2 regions of the Lawsonibacter asaccharolyticus genome follow, and region 2 is predicted to be linked to the other one. Evidence: predicted binding sites of a transcription regulator. Region 2 holds the regulator's gene; the other holds the start of a gene.

The links. Region 2 encodes HrcA, which represses chaperone genes, less so after heat shock. Its sites were predicted from a motif close to TGTTAGCACTCNNNNNNNNNGAGTGCTAACA; they were not measured.
Region 1: a site for HrcA is predicted at 1,908-1,938, ahead of L9O85_RS03040 (co-chaperone GroES). Genes of this name have one in related genera too.

The regions. Positions count from the first base shown of each region.
Region 1 covers NZ_CP091870.1:666,802-671,009, reverse strand. Annotated here, with positions in the region: gene L9O85_RS03055 (THUMP domain-containing class I SAM-dependent RNA methyltransferase) at 1-352, shown strand, start outside; gene L9O85_RS03050 (DUF3916 domain-containing protein) at 363-866, shown strand; gene L9O85_RS03045 (diacylglycerol/lipid kinase family protein) at 883-1,797, shown strand; gene L9O85_RS03040 (co-chaperone GroES) at 2,021-2,305, shown strand; gene groL (chaperonin GroEL) at 2,471-4,099, shown strand.
Region 2 covers NZ_CP091870.1:2,800,729-2,804,936, reverse strand. Annotated here, with positions in the region: gene dnaK (molecular chaperone DnaK) at 1-605, opposite strand, end outside; gene L9O85_RS13495 (hypothetical protein) at 647-784, opposite strand; gene grpE (nucleotide exchange factor GrpE) at 813-1,373, opposite strand; gene hrcA (heat-inducible transcriptional repressor HrcA) at 1,390-2,463, opposite strand; gene L9O85_RS13480 (MBL fold metallo-hydrolase) at 2,670-3,518, opposite strand; gene L9O85_RS13475 (cysteine desulfurase family protein) at 3,572-4,208, opposite strand, start outside.

The DNA.
Region 1 (4,208 bases), 990 kb from region 2:
CGATATCGACCCTGCCGCCGTGGAGCTGGCCCGGCACAACGCCCAGCTGGCCGAGGTGGACGACATTGTAAGGTTTGAAGCGGCGGACGCCCGCACCTTCCACTGGGGCGGGATGTACGGCCGGATCGTCACCAATCCTCCCTACGGCGAGCGCATTATGGAGCGCCGGGAGGCAGAGGAGCTGTACCGCGCCTTCGGAAAGGCTTGGACCAAGTTCCCGGAGACCTGGAAGCTGTATCTGCTCTCCTCCCATACGGAGTTTGAGCGCACCTTTGGGAAGACGGCGGACCGGAAGCGGAAGTTATATAACGGAATGCTGAAATGTGACCTGTTCCTCTACGGCGTCAAATAGGAGGTGCATCATGGCATATCGTGTCAAAAAATTCCGGGGCTATCGGCGGATGCTCAGGAAGCTGATCCGGGTGGTAGAGGACTACCAGCCCGACTGGCGCCCGGACGAGGCGGATGGTCGGGAAGAATTTCTGGAGCTGGACCTGTACTCTTACCGGTTTTTCCACCCCCGTGGAAAGGGCCGGAAGGCCCTGTTTTCCGCCCTGCTGCGCAAGACGGAGGCCCTCATCGCCGCCAAGCCGGCGGACCTGCCCTTCTGCAAAATATTCCTCTTTATGCCTGGCGGAGACCTGGGCCAGGCGGAGATCGTCCTCATCTATGACCGGGAGCGGTTTGAGACCTTCTGGCTGCGCACCGACCCGGCGGACGGGCTTTGGACCCTCCAAAAGGACCGCTCTCTGCTGACGGAGCTGGGGCTGTCCTCCACGCTCCCGGAGCGGTGCGTGCTGGAGGAGTTCCACTGGGCGGGCTATGTGGAGCGGACGCTGATCTGGGGCTATGGGGAGCTGCCCTGACCCATCGGAGGTATTTATGAGGCACCTGTTCATCATCAACCCGGCGGCGGGCAGGCCGGAGAGCACCGCCCGGCTGGAGACCCTGCTGTCCCGGCTGTCCTTTCCCCACGAGGTGGCCTATACCCGGGAGGCCGGGGACGCCCAACGGCTGGCGGCGACGGCGGCCCGGACGGGGGGGCCGGTGCGCATCTACGCCTGCGGCGGGGACGGCACCCTCAACGAGGTGGTCAACGGGGCGGCGAGCTTTGACAACGCCGCGGTCACCTGCGTGCCCAAGGGGACGGGCAACGACTTTCTCAAGCTGTTCGGCCCCCGCTTCCGGGAGCTGTTCTACGACCTGGAGGCCCTGGCCGCCGGCCCCCAGCGTGCCTTTGACCTGATGGACTGCAACGGCAAGCTGGGCCTGGACGTGGTGTGTGCCGGCGTGGACGCCCGCATCGCCGCGGGGGTGCACCGATATAAGGACCTGCGCTTTGTCTCCGGTATCGGCGCCTATCTTCTATCCCTGGCGGAGCAGGTCATCTTCCGCGGCCTCTGCCGTCCCCTGACCATCCGTGCCGACGGCCTGGACTGGCAGGAGCGGCAGACCGCCATCCTGTGCATCTGCAACGGCAGGCACTACGGCGGCGGCTTCATGCCCGTGCCGGACGCCATGCCGGACGACGGTGTGCTGGATGTCCTGGCCGTGGGGGAGATCAGCCGCCTCACTTTCTTCCGCCTGGTGGGCAAGTACGCCCAGGGGCTCTACCGGCAGTACCCCCAACTTATCACCGACTGGCACGGCCAGTCCCTCTCCTTTTCCTCCCCCCGGGAGATCACCGTGGTGGTGGACGGCGAGGTCATGCGCGGGACCCGCTTCACCGTCCGCCTCTCCCCCTTGAAAATCAACTTTTTCTTCCCTGCGGGTGCCGATTATTCCCCCGAATTTTAGCACTCTTTTCTCCACTTTGTGAACGGACGGTAAACTTTTACGAAATTGCCCGCAATTTTTTGAAATTGGGGGTTGATTTTTTGTTTTAAAACGTTTATTATCATACTCGTGGTTGGCACTCAGTTTTATTGAGTGCTAACATTCCGAGAGTCCTGTCGGCCACAGTGTCGGCGCACTCTCCCCAACTCGTTTAATACCAATATCATATAAGGAGGAACCTGTTATGAAACTCAAGCCCTTAGCTGACCGCGTCATTCTGAAGATGGTGGAGGCCGAGGAGACCACCAAGGGCGGCATCATCCTCACCGGCGCCGCCAAGGAGAAGCCCGAGGTGGCCGAGGTCCTGGCTGTGGGCCCCGGCGGCATGGTGGACGGCAAGGAGGTCACTATGACCGTGAAGGTGGGAGACAAGGTCATCACCAGCAAGTATTCCGGCACCCAGGTAAAGATCGACGGCGAAGAGGTGACCATCGTCCGTCAGAACGATATCCTGGCCATTGTAGAGTGAAATTCAGCGACGGCAATTAGGAATGAGAAACGTCGGATCGATGAATTGCCTGAGGCGGCAGTCGATCCCAATGGCTACGGTAAAGCCGGACCGCCGCAATTCCTAAGTTCTAACTCCTAATTTCTGATTCAAACTAAGTCTTCTCTAAATTGGAGGTAATGTGTTATGGCTAAAATCATTTGCTACGGCGAGGAAGCCCGCAAGGCTCTGGAAAAGGGCGTGGACCAGCTGGCTGACACCGTCAAGATCACTCTGGGCCCCAAGGGCCGCAACGTGGTGCTGGACAAGAAGTTCGGCGCCCCCCTCATCACCAACGACGGCGTGACCATCGCCAAGGAGATCGAGCTGGAGGACCCCTTTGAGAACATGGGCGCCCAGCTGGTGAAGGAGGTCTCCACCAAGACCAATGACGTGGCCGGTGACGGCACCACCACTGCTACCCTGCTGGCCCAGGCTATCGTGAAGGAGGGCCTGAAGAACCTGGCCGCCGGCGCCAACCCCATGGTCATGAAGAAGGGCATCGCCAAGGCCACTGCCGCCGCCATCGAGGCCATGAAGGTCAACAGCCAGAAGGTCAACGGCTCCGCTGACATCGCCCGCGTGGGCGCTGTCTCCTCCGGCGACGAGGCCATCGGCCAGCTGATCGCCGAGGCCATGGAGAAGGTGGGCCACGACGGCGTCATCACCATCGAGGAGTCTAAAACCGCCGAGACCTACTCCGAGGTAGTGGAGGGCATGCAGTTCGACCGCGGCTATGTCACCCCCTACATGGTCACCGACACTGAGAAGATGGAGGCCAACCTGGACGACGCCCTCATCCTCATCACCGACAAGAAGATCTCCAATATCCAGGAGTTGCTGCCCGTTCTGGAGCAGGTGGTCCAGTCCGGCAAGAAGCTGCTGATCATCGCTGAGGATGTGGAGGGCGACGCCCTGTCCACCCTGATCGTCAACCGCCTGCGCGGCACCCTGAACGTGGTGTGCGTCAAGGCCCCCGGCTTCGGCGACCGCCGCAAGGAGATGCTCCAGGATATCGCCATCCTCACCGGCGGCACTGTGATCTCCTCCGACGTGGGCCTGGAGCTGAAGGAGGCCACTCTGGATCAGTTGGGTCAGGCCCGCCAGGTGAAGGTCACCAAGGAGAACACCACCATCGTCAACGGCGCCGGCAGTTCCGAAGAGATCAAGGCCCGCATCGGCCAGATCAAGAGCCAGATCGAAGTCACCACCTCCGACTACGACAAGGAGAAGCTCCAGGAGCGTCTGGCCAAGCTGGCTGGCGGCGTAGCCGTTATCAAGGTGGGCGCTGCCACCGAGGTGGAGATGAAGGAGAAGAAGCTGCGCATCGAGGACGCCCTGAACGCTACCCGCGCTGCTGTGGAGGAAGGCATCGTGGCCGGCGGCGGCACCGCCTATCTGAACGCCATCCCCGCCGTGGAGAAGCTTTACGCTGAGACTGAGGGCGACGAAAAGACCGGTCTGCAGATCGTGGCCCGCGCACTGACCGCCCCCGTGAAGCAGATCGCTGCCAACGCCGGCATTGATGGCTCTGTGGTGCTGGAGAAGATCCGCGAGTCCGGCAAGGTGGGCTACGGTTTCGACGCCTACAACGAGGTCTACTGCGACATGATCCCCACTGGCATTGTTGACCCCACCAAGGTGACCCGCTCCGCTCTGGAGAACGCCGCCTCTATTGCCTCTACTCTCCTGACCACCGAATCCCTGGTGGCCGATAAGCCTCAGCCTCCCGCACCTGCAGCCCCCGCCGCTCCCGACATGGGCGGCATGTACTAAAAAATAGCCCCTGACCCTTGATACCGCTGGATCTTCTGTGGCTGGTGTCCCCGATTTACACCAAATCTACACCAATTCAGCGCTTGATAGGCAGAATATCAGCCCGCCG
Region 2 (4,208 bases):
TCATCGCCGCCCAGGCGGTTGTTGCCGGCGGTGGCCAGCACCTCGATGACGCCGTCATCGATGTCCAGGATGGATACGTCGAAGGTGCCGCCGCCCAGGTCGTAGACCATGACCTTCTGGGACTCCTCCTTGTCCACGCCGTAGGCCAGGGCCGCGGCGGTGGGCTCGTTGATGATCCGCTTCACATCCAGGCCGGCGATCTTGCCCGCATCCTTGGTGGCCTGGCGCTGGGCGTCGGTAAAGTACGCGGGGACGGTGATGACCGCCTCAGAGACGGTCTCACCCAGATAGGCCTCGGCGTCCGCCTTCAGCTTCTGAAGGATCATGGCGCTGATCTCCTGAGGGGTGTACTTCTTGCCGTCGATGCTCACCTTGTAGTCAGAGCCCATCTCACGCTTGATGGAGATGATGGTGCGGTCGGGGTTGGTGATGGCCTGGCGCTTGGCCACCTGGCCCACCATACGCTCGCCGTCCTTGGAAAATGCCACTACAGAGGGGGTGGTGCGGTTGCCCTCCGCGTTGGGGATGACGACGGCCTCGCCGCCCTCCATGACAGCCACACAGCTGTTTGTCGTACCTAAGTCGATACCAATGATCTTGGACATAATTTCGTTCCTCCAATATGAAAAGATTTGTATTTACAAGGTCAAAAGATGAAAGAGAGCAGATAAAAGACAAAAGAGAACAGGAAGCACATGCTGGCCGTCAGAAACAGGGCGTAGACGGCCGGGTCCAGGCAGAGGCACTGCCGGCAGGCTTTTTTCCGGATCATGGGATCTCTCACTGAGCTGTCTCCTCCATTCTGTTTTCCGTCAGTTGGCGACCTTCACCATGGCAAAGCGGACCACCTTGTCTCCCAGCCTGAAGCCGGCCTGGAACACCTCGGCCACGGTATTTTCTCCAAAATTCTCATCTTCAATGTGCATTACCGCGTTGTGAAGGGTGGGGTCAAAGGGCTGTCCCAGGGCCTCGATCTCGGTGATGCCCAGCTTTTCCAGCACAGTCTTCAGCTGGTTCATGGTCATCTCCACGCCCTTTTTATACGCCTCGTCTGCAGTCTCCTGCTTCAGGGCCCGTTCCAGATTGTCGTACACCGGGAGGAATGCCAGCGCGGCGTCCGCCTTGGCGTCGTTCCAGATGGCCTCCTTCTCCTTGGCAGTCCGCTTGCGGAAGTTGTCGTACTCCGCCGCCAGCCGGAGATATTTCTCCTCCTGCCGGGCCGCCTGGTCCTTCAGCGCCTCCAGCTCATCCATCAGAGGGTCGGTGGCCCCGGCCTCCGCTTCGGCCGGCTCCTCAGCCGCTTCCTTCGCGGCCGCCTCCTCCAGCTGATCGTCCAGCTCGGGGGGCGTCTTGTTCTTTTCTTTCTGACTCATGGGCTATCCTTTCCTCCTATTCCTGCGCCTGCCCGTCCCCGTCTCCTTCTCCGGAGGGGAGCTCTCCCTTGCCGAACATCCGGGTCAGGCTGTCGGCGAAGTAGGACAGGCGGGCGGTCACCTTTGCATAATCCATACGGGTGGGGCCCACCACACCAATGACGCCCCGCATGTTGTCGCCGATGTCATAGCTGGCCATCACCACGCTGGTGTCCTTCAGGGCCTCGTTCACATTTTCCGGGCCGATAAGGATGTTCATGTTCCTGCCGCCGTCCAGGGCGACCGGCAGCTTGGATGCCTCCGACTCCTCTGAAAGATAGGTCATCAGCGGCTTAGCCTTGTCCAGGCTGTGATACTCCGGGTGCTCCAGCAGGTGGGTGATCCCGGCGGTGTGTACTGTCTTGCGGCTCTGCTCCTCCAGGATCTCCATGGCAAAGTCCACCACCAGGGAGATCATCTCAAAGGCACCTGGGGCGGAGTGGGCCTCCATCTTTTCCAGTGCCTCCAGCATCTCAGCCAGTTCCAGCCCCACAAAGGAGCTGTTGAGCACGGCGGAGAGCAGCTGGAGCTGAGTCTCGGACAGCTCTCCCGGCACCCGGATGATCTTGTTTTTCACCACGCTGGTGTCGGTCATCACCACCACGATGAAAGCGCCCTTCTCCACCATCAGCAGATCGTACCGCTTCACTGTCACCCGCTCTGGGCCGGCCGCGATGGAGAACACCGGGTAGTCGCTGATCTGGGAGAGGACCTTGCCGGCCTGGTCGATGACCCGGTCCAGCTCCTCCATCTTCAGGTTCAGCGCTCTGTTGATCCGCTCCGTCTCCTGAAGGGTCAGCTGGTGCTGCCCCATCAACTCGTTGACATACAAACGGTAACCTGCGGCGGAGGGGACCCGCCCGGCGGAGGTGTGAGGCTGTTCCAGCAGCCCCATCTCGGTCAGGTCTGCCATCTCATTGCGAATGGTGGCGGCGGACACATCCAATCCAGCCAGCTGGGCGATGGCCTTGGAGCCCACCGGCTCGGCGGTGTTGATATAGGTCTCCACGATGGCCCGCAGGACCCGCTTTTTCCGGTCGGTCAGTTCCATTGCACGCTCACCTCGGTGTTTTTCTAATTTTAGCACTCATATTCCCTGAGTGCTAACGATAGAGTACCACCGGACCTCCAAATTGTCAATAGTTACTTTATGAATTTATTTTGAACAAACGGAAGAAGCCCTCTGCGATCTGTTTTTTGCAGAGGGCTTCTGAAATTGCTAATGAGTCCGTCCAAACATGGACGATATCCCGCTCCTTAAATACCCAGCCGCATTCCGCCGGTGAGGGGCTCCACCCGGTCCCCCAGCTCCTCCTTCAGCAGTGCAAAGGCGGCAGGACCAGTGCAGTGCCCCGTCCACAGGTGCTCCACACCCAGCTCCAGCAGCGCGGCGGCCACCTGGCGGACATAGTCCGGGGGACAGTTGAGCGCATTGGCCCCAGGACTGAGCATATGCAGGCCGCCCAGCAGGGCATACACCCGCTGTCCCGGGAACTGGTCCAGCACGCCCTTCACGATGTTTACCACACCCCCATGGCAGCAGGAGTTGAGCACCACCAGCCCCCGCCCGGTCTCCAGCACCATGGACTGCTCGTGGGAAAAGTCGTCGGGCAGGAACCGGTCCTCCCCCACCTTGCGCAGCAGATTGGGCTCCCGGCTGGCAAAGGGCCCGCCCCGGACGGTCTCCGGCGCCAGCCAGGCCCCGGGGCAGAGGGGGTACAGCCCATCCACCGGCACGAAGCGGTCCCGGAAGCCCTCCCAGATCTCCCGATGGATGCCCACAAATCTGGGGGAGCCTCCCGACTTGGAGTAGTAAGCCTCCCCCGCCTGGGGCCGTATATACACCGGGGCCCTGTCATTGAGGGCAAAAAAGGCCCGCAGGCCGTCGGCATGGTCGTAGTGTCCGTGGGACAGAGCCGCCAGTTCTACCCCATCCAAGTCCACCCCCAGCTTTTGGGCATTGTCCGCAAACCGGCCGGAGGAGCCCGCATCCAGCAGAAAGCGCCTGCCCCGGTACTCCAGGAAGAAGGACAGGCCGTGCTCCGCCTCCAGCCCCTCCCGGGCCGTATTTTCCATCAGGACCGTGATCCGCAGGTCCGGTGTCATCCCGCTCCACTCCTTTATTCTTTATTTGTTTTCTTCTGTGTCTGACGCTCCCCTCAGGACAAACTGGTGAACAGCTGGGCCTGAGCCTCCTTCAGCCCCTGGACCAGGGCGTCCACGTCCTCCCGGGCGGTGTCGTAGGAGAAGCTGATCCGCAGTATGCCGTCCAGCTGGGGTTTGGGCAGCTTCAGGGCCGCGTACACATGGCTGGGCTTGCCCTTGTGGCAGGCGGAGCCGGAGGAGACATAGATCCCCCTGTCGCTGAGGAAGCGGAGCACCACCTCGCTCTTGTAGCCGGGCAGGGTGACAGGGAGGATGTGTGGGGCGGTCCCCGCCCCGATCAGCTCCAGCCCCGGCACCTGCTCCCGCAGGGTGCGGGCGGCGTAGTCCTTCAGTTCCCGCATGTGGGCCAGGTCCCGCTCCAGGCTGGCCCGCCCCGCCTCCACCGCGGCGGCAAAGGCGGCGGTCTGGGCCGTGGGCTCCGTGCCGGAGCGCAGTCCCTCCTCCTGTCCGCCCCCCCGGATCAGCGGCGGCAGCCTCAGCCCCCGGCGGATATACAGGGCCCCGATGCCCTTGGGAGCGTGGACCTTGTGCCCGCTCACCGCCAGGGTGTCCACCCCCAGCTCCTCCGGGGTGAAGGGGACCTTCAGAAAGCCCTGGACCGCGTCACAGTGGAGCAGGGCGGGGCAGCGG